Regions from separate parts of the Caldanaerobius fijiensis DSM 17918 genome, predicted to be linked through region 2. Evidence: predicted binding sites of a transcription regulator. Region 2 holds the regulator's gene; the other holds the start of a gene.
The links. The regulator ArgR, encoded in region 2, controls arginine synthesis, uptake and breakdown. The targets are predictions, from matches to a motif close to ANTGNATAAANATACA.

Region 1: the regulator ArgR is predicted to act here: its motif matches at 2,282-2,297, upstream of BUB87_RS02640 (basic amino acid ABC transporter substrate-binding protein).

The regions. Positions count from the first base shown of each region.
Region 1 covers NZ_FQVH01000003.1:68,292-75,899, forward strand. The annotation lists gene fliS (flagellar export chaperone FliS) at 1-265, shown strand, start outside; gene BUB87_RS02625 (hypothetical protein) at 268-606, shown strand; gene BUB87_RS02630 (glycosyltransferase family 4 protein) at 659-1,789, shown strand; gene BUB87_RS02635 (zinc-ribbon domain-containing protein) at 1,880-2,077, shown strand; gene BUB87_RS02640 (basic amino acid ABC transporter substrate-binding protein) at 2,334-3,203, shown strand; gene BUB87_RS02645 (amino acid ABC transporter permease) at 3,217-3,885, shown strand; gene BUB87_RS02650 (amino acid ABC transporter ATP-binding protein) at 3,887-4,606, shown strand; gene hpf (ribosome hibernation-promoting factor, HPF/YfiA family) at 4,726-5,268, shown strand; gene secA (preprotein translocase subunit SecA) at 5,349-7,608, shown strand, end outside.
Region 2 covers NZ_FQVH01000002.1:120,458-128,065, reverse strand. The annotation lists gene recN (DNA repair protein RecN) at 1-1,491, opposite strand, end outside; gene BUB87_RS02020 (arginine repressor) at 1,509-1,958, opposite strand; gene BUB87_RS02015 (NAD(+)/NADH kinase) at 1,977-2,795, opposite strand; gene BUB87_RS02010 (TlyA family RNA methyltransferase) at 2,811-3,611, opposite strand; gene dxs (1-deoxy-D-xylulose-5-phosphate synthase) at 3,586-5,472, opposite strand; gene BUB87_RS02000 (hypothetical protein) at 5,485-6,054, opposite strand; gene BUB87_RS01995 (polyprenyl synthetase family protein) at 6,777-7,608, opposite strand, start outside.

The DNA.
Region 1 (7,608 bases), on a different contig from region 2:
TATATTATCGCGGGATATGCAGACAGCCCATGAGAAATTGATAAGGGTACAGGATATATTAAATGAGCTCAATGCTACACTGGACAGAAGCTATGATATAGCCTCTAATTTAGCCAGTATATACGACTTTATGATTCGCAAAACTATAGAGGCCAATATAAAAAAAGACGTAAATATTATAGATGAGGTATTGGAATTTGCAAGAGACCTTCGAAATACATGGCAGCAGGCTATGAAAATCGCCAGGAAGGATAGCGCGAGATAGCCATGCAAAAGGTAGATTTGGAAGAATGGTACCGATTGACATTGGAGCAGCAAAGGGCACTAGAGGAGCAGGATATACAAAAACTTGTTGATGTTACAAATAAAAAACAGGAGATCATAAACGCTTGTAACGAGGGTATTTATGTTTTGAATGATGACGGCAGGCGTAAAGAATTGTTAAGTGAGATACTGGAATTAGAAAAAGCTAATTTAGATGCAGCGGCACGGTTAAAGGAAGAGATAATAAGCAAGATCGCAAACATAAGGTATGGAAAAAATGCCATCAGAGGTTATCTTGTTCATGGTCATGATTTTTCTGCATATGTAGATAAAAGAAAGTAAAAAGTACACAAAAATACCCCCTATCATATTAATAGGTAAGGGGGTATTTTTTATGAAAATTCTCATCGCTTCGATATGGATGTATCCATTTCCAGGCAGTGTTTCGTCTCACATAAGAGCATTAAAAGTCATGCTAGAACGTTTGAGCCACAGTGTAGATGTGGTTTTTCCTGATTATCCTGAATGCCAAGACACTTCGCTCATAAAATTTTATGAGAAAGCCAGGCATTCACTGGCCGATAAGGTGGAATTGAAACTGAGATCTACTAAGTACGATGTAATAAGCTGCCACGATGTAATGTCATTTCTTGCTTGTCTGTTTTTAAACGTGAATGCGCCACAGCTGCTTACTGTTCACGGCTACATGAGCGATGATGCGTTGGCTGCAAAACTTGTGGCTGAAAATTCTGCTGAGGAGAAATACCTCAGGTATTGCGAGCGAATCGCCTATCAGAATGCACCTGCAATAATTGCAGTTGATGCAAATATAAGGGATTACATAAAGTCTATTGCAGGTATAAAAAAGATAATCGTATTAAAAAGTTTCGTGGATATGGAACTTTTTAAGCCTATGGAGAGGGATGAGGGGTTTAAGAAAAAGTTGGGTATACCTGATAATAGGTTTGTGATATTGTGTCCTCGAAGGCTTACAGCAAAAAATGGGATAAATTATCTTTTGGAGGCTTTCAGGATATTGCTGGACCGGAATGTAAAAGCATATCTTGTGATAGCAGGTGATGGAGAAGAGCGAAAAAATCTTATAAACATGGCTGAAAGCCTTGGCCTAACAGGCCATTATTTGATGCTGGGATCTGTAAACCATTCTATAATGCCTATGTTTTACGCCATCGCTGATGTGGTCTGTATACCATCTGTTGTTATAGGAAATATGAGTGCAGACACACCCATATCTGCTCTTGAAGGGATGATGTGCGGCAAAGTAGTCGTCGCTTCGGACATTGGTGGGATAAAAGATATAATAAAGAATGGGATAAATGGCATTTTGGTTAAACAGAGGGATCCTTATGCTATAGCCGATGGAATTATGAGAGTATTAAGAGATGAGGGCTTAAGGCACTATTTAGAAAGAAATGCTTATGCCACAGCCCTTCAGGGGCATTCCAGTATTTTTGCTGCTAAGATCTATTTGAAAATATTTGAGAGATTGCTTGGTGAAAATTAAAATATTTTTTGTAAGTGCTTGTGCTTTTGTAAATAATATGATATAATCAATGTAATTTAAACCATTAATTCAAAGTGAGGGGATTTTTTGATGTATCAGGACAAAGTTTTAGTATGTAAGGATTGCGGGAAGGAGTTTACCTGGACCGCGGGTGAGCAGGAGTTTTATGCTGAAAAAGGATTTCAGAATGCTCCGGTGAGGTGCAAGGCGTGTAGGACTGCGAGAAAGCAAAACCACAGGAACAACGGTGGTTTCAGGCAGCGCCGAGCAAGTTCAATGGAATTATAATCCCCTTGCTTTGAGAGGATTATAAGCCGCAAAAAAGAGGTCATAAGGCCTCTTTTTTTGTACATTTAGAAAATTATTTGCCCACATTTTTTCCACATGAGGAATGCCCAAACAAGAAGTTATAAACAGGTTTATCCACATTATCCACAGACAAGCTGTCAACAAATTCACTTGCAAAAAAATAATAGACAATATATAATTAACAATGTATAATTATTCAAGAGATTTAATATTTAAAAAGAGGGGAGAAAAATACATGAAGAAGTTAATGGCTTTTCTTTTAATCGCTGCATTGACGCTGTCGTTGGTTTCCTGCGCTAATTCCAGCAAAAATACGACCGCGGGAAATTCTAATAAAGCAACTCAATCCAGCGACAATACCAATGGTTCTGCTGCTAAATCCAATAGCTCATCAGGTACATCTAATAGTTTAGAGAAGATCAAAAAAGCTGGTGTAATAGTGATGGGTACCAGCGCCGATTTTCCACCATATGAAAGCCATCAACTTATAAATGGTGAGGATAAAATCGTCGGCTTTGATGTGGATATTGCTCAAGCGGTTGCTGATGGATTGGGCGTAAAACTTGATATAGAAGATATGAAGTTCGACGGCCTCATTGCGGCACTTCAGGCTGGTAAAATCGATATGATTGTAGCAGGTATGACGCCTACACCAGAGAGAGCTAAAAGCGTAGATTTTTCAGATCTTTATTATATTGGTAAACAGGTATTAGTAGTTAAAAAGGATAATAACTCTATCAAGACCGTTGATGATTTAAAAGGCAAGAAGTTGGATGCTCAATTAGGTACCACGAGTGAAAAAGCGGCCAGAAGCATAAAAGGCGTCACTGTAATTCCTATAGACAAGGTATCAACCGAGATAATGGAAGTAAAAACAGGAAAAGTAGATGGGGTTGTTGTTGAAAAGACGGTTGCAGAGGCATACCTGAAAGAGAACCCAGACTTAAAGATAGTGGAAATACCAGAGATAAAAAGCGAAGAGGGTTCCGCTATAGCGGTTAGAAAAGGTGACAAAGCTCTTCTAAACGAAATAAACAAGATATTAAAACAGCTGAAAGATTCAGGGGAATATGACAAACTTATTGAGAAATGGTTTAAGCAGTAAAGGAGAGTAATATATGACGAATTTGGATTTTGCCAGTATGCTCAAATACTGGCCTCTATTTTTGAAAGGTACCGTAAGTACAATAGAATTTACCATAGGCGCGGTAATAATAGGCGTAATTCTAGGCATTTTAGCGGCATTTATGAAGATGTCTAGGATAAAGGTAATAAGCTTTATTGGAAAAGCGTATATAGAGATAATAAGGGGTACTCCTGCCCTTGTACAGCTCTTTATCATATACTTTGGCATCTCTCAGGTGTTAAATCTTAATATACCTAAGTTTTATGCGGCTGTCTTTGCACTGGGTATAAATAGCGGTGCTTATGTGGCAGAGATAATAAGGGCTGGAATTGAGGCAGTAGATAGGGGGCAGATGGAAGCTGCCAGGTCATTAGGAATGCCCCATGGGATGGCCATGCGATATATCATCATGCCCCAAGCTATAAAGAATATACTTCCGGCACTAGGGAATGAGTTCATCGTGCTGCTAAAGGAATCTTCCATAGTTTCCGTAATAGGTGCGTCGGACCTTATGAGACAACAGGAGATCATATCAAGTGTTACTTACAGGCCTTTTGAGCCCCTTATTGTCATTGCGATGATATACTTTGTTATGACGCTGTTCCTCTCTAAGTTGATGGGTATGTTTGAGAGGAGGTTAAAAGCCGGTGATGTTAGATAGTATGGTGAAGGTAGAGAATTTAAAAAAATCTTTTGGGCATTTGCAGGTGTTGAACGGTATAAACCTGGAAATAAAAAAGGGTGAGGTTTTGGCGATTATAGGGCCCAGCGGATCAGGAAAGAGTACATTGCTGAGATGTGTCAACTATCTGGAAGAACCTACTGCCGGAAACGTGTATATTGAAGGGGAGAAAGTGGATCCTGTTAAAAATATAAATAGAATAAGACAAAAGGTGGGCATGGTATTTCAGCATTTTAATCTTTTTCCACATATGACCGTCCTGGATAACTTGACCATAGCGCCTATAAAGGTCAAAAAGATGGATAAAGCTCAGGCCGAGGCCATCGCCATGAACCTTTTAGAGAGGGTTGGCCTTAAGGATAAAGTAAAGGCGTACCCAGCGCAGTTGTCGGGAGGCCAGAAGCAGAGGATTGCAATAGCCAGGGCTTTGGCGATGCAGCCCGATGTCATGCTGTTTGATGAGCCTACTTCAGCATTAGATCCTGAGATGGTTAAAGAGGTGCTTAACGTCATGAAGGACCTGGCCCATGATGGCATGACCATGATGGTAGTTACTCATGAGATGGGGTTCGCAAGAGAAGTTTGCCATAGGGTTGTGTTCATAGATGAAGGGCAGGTAGTCGAAGAAGGACCGCCACAGGAAATTTTTACAAATCCGCGGCAGGAAAGGACCAGGTCGTTTTTAAGCAAGGTTTTATAAAGAGTTTATAAAAAATTCATAAAAATTTTCAAAAATTAAGAAGGATTATCATTGCTTGCGTAGAATAATATAAGTAACAAGGGTAAAGAATACTAATGCTGAAGGGAGTAGTGGCATTTATGAACCTAAGGATTACAGGGAAAAACAATCTCGAGCTTACAGATGCATTAAAAAATGCTGTGGAGAAGAAGCTGCGCATTCTAGATAAATTTTTTAATGAAGACACGGATGTAAATGTGGTTTTAAGCGTGGTTAAAAATGACCAGATTGTAGAAGTTACTATACCGTATAAAGGCGTGATTTTTAGAGCTGAAGCTGCGACAGAAGATATGTATTCTACGCTGGATGAGGTAGTAGAAAAGCTCAAGAAGCAGTGGAGAAAGCACAAAACGAAACTTGAAAAGAGGTTTAACGTCAAAGTTCCTGAAAACCTTCAGTTGACCGAAGAAGATGAGGAAAAAGAGGTTTCTGAAGAAGAGTTTAGGATAGTCAGAAAGAAAAAATTTGGTATGAAGCCAATGTCTGTAGAAGAGGCGATACTGCAGATGAATTTGCTGGGACACGACTTTTATATCTTTTGCAATGAGGAGAGCAACGATATAAACGTGGTGTACAGGCGAAGAGACGGCAGCTATGGACTTATAGAAGCAGAAAAAGTATAAAAAGGTCCTTTTAAAAGGACCTTTTTTAGTGCATTTGACGGTATATGTAAAATATTATATAATACTATAAGGTGATCAAAATGTTAAATTTATTAGAAAAGATTTTTGGAAGCTACAATGAGAGAGAGCTTAAAAGGCTTTATCCCATCGTGGATAAGGTTTTGTCATATGAAGACGAAATGTCTAAACTTACCGATGAACAGTTAAGGGCTAAGACGCAGGAGTTTAAAGATAGACTCAATAACGGGGAGACATTGGATGATATCCTCCCGGAGGCTTTTGCGGTAGTAAGGGAAGCCGCGTGGAGGACATTGGGTATGAAGCATTTTCCTGTTCAGGTGCTGGGTGGTATTGTGCTTCACCAGGGCAGGATAGCCGAGATGAAGACGGGTGAAGGTAAGACGCTGGTGGCCACATTGCCAGCATACCTCAATGCGCTGGAGGGAAAAGGCGTTCATATCGTGACGGTGAATGACTACCTGGCCAAGCGTGATAGAAATTGGATGGGCAAGATTTATGAGTTTCTCGGCCTCTCGGTGGGCGTTATTGTCCACGATATGGATAGTGATCAGAGGCGAGAAGCCTATAACTGCGATATAACCTATGGCACAAACAATGAATTTGGCTTTGATTATCTAAGGGATAATATGGTCATATACAAGGAAGAGATGGTACAGAGGGGATTTAATTATGCTATCGTCGATGAGGTAGATAGTATACTCATTGATGAAGCCAGGACTCCACTTATCATCTCAGGTCCGGGGGATAAATCTACTGATTTATATGTAAAAGCCGACCGCTTTGTCTCCGGGCTGAAGCCTGATATAGATTATAAAGCAGATGAGAAAGAGCATACCGTAAGTTTAACAGATGTAGGCATAAAAAAGGCAGAAGCTTATTTCGGCGTAGAAAATTTAGCTGATCTTGATAATATGGAGATCAATCACTGTATCATTCAAGCGTTAAAGGCTCATGCCCTCATGAAGAGAGATAGAGATTACGTGGTCAAAGACGGCGAAGTGATAATTGTAGATGAGTTTACTGGCAGATTAATGTTTGGCAGAAGGTACAGCGATGGCCTTCATCAAGCTATAGAGGCCAAGGAAAATGTAAAAATTCAAAGTGAAAGCAGGACATATGCTACCATAACATTTCAGAATTATTTCAGAATGTACAAAAAGCTGGCAGGTATGACGGGCACGGCCAAGACAGAGGAACAGGAGTTCAGGGATATTTACGGGCTGGACGTAGTGGTAATACCTACCAACAAACCTATGATAAGGGTGGATTACCCCGACGTTATATATAAAACCGAAGAAGCTAAGTTTAGAGCTGTGGTTGAGGAGATAGTAGAGAGGCATTCAAAGGGGCAGCCTGTACTGGTGGGTACTGTATCCATTGAGAAATCTGAGAAACTCAGCCAGATGTTAAAGCGTCGCGGCATAAAGCATGAGGTGTTAAATGCCAAGTACCACGAGAAAGAGGCAGAAATCATAGCTAAAGCCGGACAGAAAGGTGCCGTGACGATAGCCACAAACATGGCGGGCCGTGGTACGGATATCGTGCTGGGAGAAGGGGTCAAAGAGCTGGGAGGCCTTCACATCATAGGCACAGAAAGGCATGAGTCCAGGCGAATAGACAATCAGTTGAGGGGTCGTGCAGGTAGACAGGGTGATCCCGGCTCATCAAGGTTTTATATCTCGCTGGAAGATGACCTCATGAGGCTTTTTGGTTCGGAACGCATTATGAGCATGATGGATAAGCTCGGCATTGAAGAGGATCAACCTATAGAGAATAAGTTCTTGACAAAGCAAATCGAAGCAGCTCAGAAAAGGGTAGAAGCTAGAAATTTTGATATAAGAAAAAATCTGTTGCAGTATGATAACGTGATGAATAAGCAGCGCGAAGTGATATATCAGGAGAGAAGAAGAGTTCTTGAGGGTGAGAATCTCAAGGATTATATCATTGGAATGGTGGAAAAAATTGTAGATGAAGTTATTGATATATATACTGCTAATAGCAGGTATCCAGAAGAGTGGAGGCTGGACGATTTAAAAGCCCGCCTGGAAGATATATTTATGCCAAAAGGTGCTCTATCTTTTGAGAAAAATGAAATTCCAACTCTTACCAAAGAGAGTTTAAAAGAAAAGATAATGGATATAGCCACGCGGTTGTACGATGAAAAGGAGAAAAAAGTCGGTTATGAACAGATGCGAGAACTGGAGCGGGTGGTGCTCCTGCGCGTCGTAGACACCAAATGGATGGACCACATTGACAATATGGAAAGACTTAGAGAGGGTATAGGTCTGAGAGCTTATGGACAGATCGATCCGATTGTGG
Region 2 (7,608 bases):
TATTTGTGGCATATGTGTGATACATATAATCTGTCTTTTTAAAGATAACTCTAAAATTTTTTCTGCCACGGCCTGTACAGCTTGTCCACTTATACCTGTATCTATTTCGTCGAAAATAAGAGTATCAATGCCATCTACTTCTGAAAAAACTTTTTTAAACGCTAACATTATTCTAGACATTTCTCCACCTGACGCGACCTTAGACAACGGTTTTAATGGTTCCCCAGGGTTTGTGCTTATCATAAATTCTACGCGGTCTATTCCATCTGCCGATATCTCTTTCTCATCAAAATGTACTTTGAATAAAACCCCTCTAATACCAAGCTGATCAAGTTCTTTTGATACCATATTTTCTAGCTCTTCTGCAATTTTACGTCTCATATTTGACAATTTTCTGCTAAAACTCAGCAAATCTTCCTTTATTCTTGCTTGCTTTTGACGCATTTCCTCTAATATATGTGCGTTATTTTCTATTCGCTCTATTTTTAATTGTAACTCGGATTTATAAGCGATTAACTGCTCGATAGTTTTTCCATATTTTCGCTTCAAATCTGATAAAAAACCAAGTCTCTCCTCTATCTTGTTTAATTCTTCAGGATCAAAGTTTAAACCTTCCATATAATGCCTTAATGATCCGGATATGTCCTCTATTTGATAGTATAAATCATTTAAACGATTTAACATATTCTCAATTTCTTTGTCGTACTGAGATACATTTTTCAATTTATTAATAACTTCACCCAATTCATCTATGACACTTCGTTTATTTTTATTATCATATAGTGTAGAATAAGCGTAGAAAAGTGCATCATATATTTTTTCAGCATTGGTCATTACCTTTCTAGCTCTCAATAATTGTTCTTCTTCCTCCGCTTTTAAATTCGCCGCATTGATTTCATTTAACTGATATTTAATAAATTCTTCTTCTAGAGGATTATTCCCTTCTTCCTGTAATCTCCTTATTTCTCTATCGTACTCCATATACGTATTATATAAATTGTTTACATGTTTCTTTAGTTCATCTAATTCACCACTGCCAAAAGCATCCAACAAACTTTGATGGGTTGACCAATCGAACAACATTTGGTATTCATCTTGGCTATGGATATCTATGAGTTTTTGTGCAAAATATTTAAGTGTAGATATATTTACTGTTTTATTATTTATTTTACATCTATTTCGACCATTTAACATAAGTTCTCTATATACGATAATAAAATCATCCTCTGCATCATAAAATCCCATTTCTTTAAGTTCATCTATAACCCTATTTTTTTCATCGACTTCAAATATGGCTTCAACCTCAGCTTTACTGCACCCTGTCCTTATCATATCCTTGTCTGCCCTACCACCCAACACAAAACTCAGAGCTTCAATAATTATAGATTTACCAGCTCCTGTTTCTCCGGTTATGATATTTAAGCCTTTATCAAAATTTATCTCTAGATTATCTATTAAAGCAAAATTTTTAATTGAAAGTGAAACAAGCAATGGATATCACCCTCAATCTATTTTATAAGACTTTTAAACCTAGATAAAATTTCATTAATATTTTTGACATCTCTCACGAGCACAAATATAGTATCATCCCCTGCTAAAGTACCTACTATATCTCTAAAATTCAAAGCATCTATCGCAGCAGCTGCTGCCATAGCTGTACCTGAGAGGGTTTTCAGTACAATAATGTTACCAGCGTAATCTATAGAAACTAAAGATTGAGATAATAGAGTTACCAGTTTATTGCTTACATCCTCTTCTGTCTTATTAAGGGATACATACCTGTATCTACCTTCTTCATCCATAACTTTTACTAATCTAAGGTCCTTAATATCTCTTGATATGGTAGCTTGTGTCACGTTAAATCCACTTTTTCTCAATTCATCCACAAGCTCATCCTGGGTTTCAATAGGCTTTTCCTCTATTAATTCAAGTATTTTAGCATGTCTCGACATTTTCATAAGATGCTTTTCCTCCCGTCACTCTCGATTTATTTCAGATAATTTATTTCTCAATAATTCAAAAAATGACTTTTTTTCTATTCTTATAAGCATACTTTCATATTTTGATTTTTTAATAATTACTGAATCGCCTTTTTCTAGTTTATAACCAACCTGTCCATCAACGGTCAGCATTATATCCAGGTTACTATCTAAGATATCTACTCTCACTTGCGAGTCCGCAGAAACTATTATTGACCTGTTGTAAAGCGAATGAGGACATATCGGCGTTACAATAATCAAATGGACGTCTGGTTTAACAATCGGACCCCCAGCAGAAAGCGAATAAGCTGTTGAACCGGTAGGACTTGATACTATTAAACCATCTGAAGAATACGTATCAACAATTTCGCCATCTATATAAGTCCTCAGATGAATAACTCTGGAAAAAGCACCTCTTGTTATCACAATATCGTTAAGTGAATGATATTCTTGTAAAACCTCATCGTGCCTGATAAGTTTACATTCCAGCATCATCCTCTTATCAATTGTGTAATCCCCATCTATAGCTATTTTTAGAGCCTTGTACAGATCTTTTAATTCAACTTCTGCCAAAAATCCTAAACGCCCCATATTTATACCTAATACGGGTTTTTCATATATAGAAGCTTTCCTTGCCACATTAAGGATTGTCCCATCTCCACCCAAAACCACAATAAAATCTGAAGCAAAATAAAGCTTATCATTATTTTCTGTTATAACAATACATCCTTCTTTTTTAAGCCAATCAATACATGCATTTGTAATCTTTAAATCTTTATCCTTTTGTTCATTAGTTATTATTCCTACTGTTTTCATCTGCCTCTTCCTTAATTATAAATTTCTATGAGCTTCTTTTACCACATCTGTTATTTTTTTATCTATATTTATGTTAGCATTACCTTTTTTAAGATGAATAAAAAACTCAATATTTCCTTCAGGTCCCCTAATAGGTGAATAGGTAAGGTTTAATAATGTCATACAATTTTTTAAAGCTTCGTCAATCACACTTTTTAGTACTGCTTCGTGCACTCTAGGGTCTTTGACAACACCTTTTTTACCCACATACTGTTGTCCAGCTTCAAACTGTGGTTTTACTAAAGATATTATGTCACCATCCGTAATAAATTCAGAAACTACAGGTATTATTTTTTTTACAGATATAAACGATACGTCGATTGTTACTATATCTATAGGATCAGGAATATCACACCTTTTAAGGTATCTAGCGTTAGTTTTTTCCATACAAACAACTCGCTTATCGTTACGTAGTTTTCTATCTAATTGGGCATATCCAGCATCAATTGCATAAACTTTTGCTGCACCATTTTGTAAAAGGCAATCGGTAAACCCACCTGTAGAGGCTCCTATATCCATCGCTACTTTACCTTCAACAGAAATGTTAAAAACTTTTAGAGCCCTCTCAAGCTTAAGGCCACCTCTGCTGACATATGGTATAATATCACCCTTTATAGTTATATTCACATTGCTATCAACTTTTGTTCCAGGTTTATTACATACAATTCCATCTACGTACACATTACCTGACTTTATATTAGCTTGTGCTTTTTCTCTAGATTCATAATAGCCTCTTGATACCAGTAGAACATCAAGTCTTACTTTTTCCATAATCATCTCTCTCTAATAGAAATGAAATGATTTGTTCCGCAATCGATTCAGCATTCATACCATAATATTTAAAAACATCCTCTATCTTACCATGACATATAAATTGGTCAGGCCATCCTATAACCTTTGTAGGAATATTATAAATAAACTTTTCGCTCAACAGCTGAATGATACTGCTCCCCATCCCTCCTATTTTTACATTGTCTTCCATTGTCACAAGATGTCGTGTCTTCAAAACAGATGCTATAATTGTATTTTCATCTAGAGGTTTTATAATGCGGGCATTGATCACTTCAGGAAATAAATGCTTTGATTTCAAAATTTCTGCTGCCTTCAATGCGATTTCTACCATCCGTCCTTCGGCTACGATGGTTACATCGCGGCCTTCTTGTAATATCTCTGCCCTGCCGTCAAAAAGAATAGATGAACTGTCCTTTGTATAACGACAGTTTCCCCTTGGATATCTTATAGCCACAGGTTTATTTAATGTCAACGCATATTTAAGCATCGCCGATAATTCATTACCATCTTTTGGCGATAAAATAATCAAATTAGGAATATGACTAAGATATGATAAATCAAAGATACCATTATGTGTCTCCCCATCTTCTCCTACTACACCAGCCCTATCTATGGCGAAAATCACAGGAAGTTTTTGAAGACAAATGTCGTGTACAATTTGGTCATATCCCCTTTGTAAAAATGTTGAATAAACAGCAAACACGGGCCTTAGACCTGCTGCTGCCATACCCCCTGCCATAGTTACAGCATGCTGTTCAGCTATACCTACATCAAAAAAACGATCAGGAAATTCTTTTTTAAATCTCGTTAGTCCAGTACCATAAGGCATAGCTGCAGTAATAGCTACTATGTTTTTATCTTTTTTGGCAAGTTCAACCAGAGTATCTCCAAACACCTCAGAATATGTCTTGCCATTTTTTATGTTTATACATTCACCGGACTCTATATCAAAAGGTTCTATACCGTGATAATATTCTGGATCATTTTCTGCATTTTTATATCCTTTCCCTTTTTTAGTTATAACATGTACCAAAACAGGGCTTTTTACCATTTTTGCTGAGCTTAAAACTTCTTTTAGCGCAGATATATCGTGTCCATCAATAGGTCCAAAATATGTAAATCCAAGATTTTCAAAAATCATACCTGGTACCAATAATGACTTTATACTATTTTTGAACCTCTGTAATGTATTAGAAAGTATTGAGCCTATTTCAGGTATCCGATTTAACACTTTATCAATATCTGCTTTCATCTTAAAATAAGCAGGATCTGTTCTCAATTTGCTTAAATATATTGATAAACTACCCACATTATGGGATATCGACATCTCATTGTCATTTAATATAACCATCAACTGAGTTTTTGTGCGCCCTGCGTCATTAAGAGCTTCAAAGGCCATACCTCCTGTGAGAGCACCATCTCCTATTACCGCAACTACAAAATAATTTTCACCTTTTATATTTCTCGCCCTTGCCATGCCCAATGCCGCAGATATAGAAGTAGAACTATGGCCCGTACCAAATGCATCATAAGGACTTTCCTCAATCTTCGGGTACCCACTCAAACCTCCCAGTTGACGCAATGATGAGAAATCATCTTTTCTTCCGGTCAATATTTTGTGTACATATGTTTGATGTCCCACATCCCAGATGATCTTGTCTACAGGTGCATCAAAAACTACGTGCAATGCAATGGTAAGCTCAACAACTCCCAGATTTGACGCCAGATGTCCCCCAGTTTTAGATACTTTATCAATTAAAAAGCATCTTATCTCATCAGCTAATTGCGCTAATTCATCATTATTGAGTTGTTTTAAGTCCTTTGGTGTATGGATCTTTTCCAGCATACTATAACCTCTTCATTTTTTATTTCTGAATAAATCTATCTTTAAATAGTGAGATAACCAATATAACAATTTACCAACTAACAATATTATATCATTACTCTGACTTACGGCAATATTTTTTTCAGCCGCTTTTAAACCAATTGTCATAGCAGCAACTAAACTGCTTAAAACAGCGCTAATAATGGTCCTATCAAAATTAGTATTTTTAGAAAGTTCAAGTAGCATTATTCCTACAATAGTACCGCTTAATATGTTACATATATCTCCCATTATATCATTACAAAAATTACTAACTACCCCTGCATTTCGTATCAATTTTATAGCATGCTTTGCCCCCGTTACCTTGTTTGAAGCCATTGAATGAAAAGGTTTTTCTTCCGCTGCAGCTGCTGCTATTCCTATAATGTCAAATACCACGCCCAGGAGTATTATTATAATCAATAAAATAAAAGCCATGAGTAATCCTGCTTTACTGAGCAATATCTCAGAAACAGAACCTAAACTCATAGCTGTTACAAAGCTTATAATTGTCGCTGTAAAAGTCCACTTTATATTTACTTTCGGTTTCTTACTACTAGGCAAAATATACACCTCGCACCATCTATATGTAGTACGGAAGTGGCAGCATGCCAGATAAATTTTGCAGCTTAGGTCCAGTAGGATTTCCCAAATGGGTACCTCTTTGTCGCCAAAAAGGCGGTTTCCCTTTAAACCCATTTCTATCATGTCGCCAATGATAGGACTGGATTACCACTAAGACTACACTGTAATCTCTGACATGCCACTATATAAGTACAGTCTAGGAGCTTTCCTCAACAGCCTTACCAACCCCTAGCCTCTTTTGCAAAAAAGGTTTCAATGAGCAAAAATTTTATCTCTTAGGCCATCGAGATAAAATTCGAACCTCATCTCCACCTTTTTCACTCAAGGCAGGCTACACTGCTCACAGCTTTTAACCGCGAAACAGGTTTACCCCTAAGCCGTAATCCACCTCGGATTACATACTTAGGCCTCAACGGAAACAGGGTCAACGCCCACATGCCATTGTGGATCGCCCCATTTCCTTATCTCCCAGCACCAGCTCCCAACTGGGCGTTGGCAGCCAGCACAAGGAGCTTCATCGATATGCCCTTGACGGATTTTTAGGCCCGTCTTCAGGATTGGCAGTGCTGACTAGAATACTGCGCCACTTCCGCTCTCCACCAAGTACTGCATTCCAATTATAACATATAAATTTTCTATAATCAAATTTTATACGAAGGAGGGTAAGCTACTATAATGGAGAAATAACGAGTATTTTAAGATTAGGCTTTTCTTTTTGAAAGATAGATGACAAATTCGCGTAAAAACGACGACTTTTCGCCAAAAATACTCAACGCCTCTACAGCTTCTTTAGTAAAATCCTGAACTAACTGCCTGGCTTTATCTAAACCATATATTGACACAAAAGTACATTTATTATTTTTAGCATCGCTTCCCACAGGTTTACCCAATTGTTTTTCATTACCTATTACATCTAAAACATCATCCATGATCTGAAAAGCCAATCCCAGGTAATCAGCGTATTTTTCTAAAGCATTTAATTGAACATCATCAGCACCACCAATTATAGCACCTGATAAGACAGATGCTTTTATAAGAGCTCCTGTCTTATGATTATGCATATAGTACATAGTCTTCTCGTCGATACTTTTCCCTTGATAAATGATGTCTACAACCTGTCCTCCAATCATACCTTCTGTACCTGCAGCCTTTGCTATAACCTCTATAGCTTCAAGAATTTTTTTATTTGGATTTTGCAATGCGTAATTATTTAAAACAGCAAAAGCATGAGTCAAAAGAGCATCGCCTGCCAAAAGAGCTATAGCATCCCCATAAATCTTATGATTTGTAGGTTTTCCTCTTCTAAAATCATCATTATCCATTGCAGGCAAATCATCGTGAATAAGAGAATATGTATGGATCATCTCAATAGCACAAGCCACTGGCAATGCCACAGTATAATCACCGCTTACCATCTCACAGGTTTTTAAGCATAATATAGGCCGTATGCGCTTACCACCTGCAAACACGCTATATCTCATAGATTCATGAATAATTTGGGGATATGAGCTTTCATCAGGAAGATATTTATCT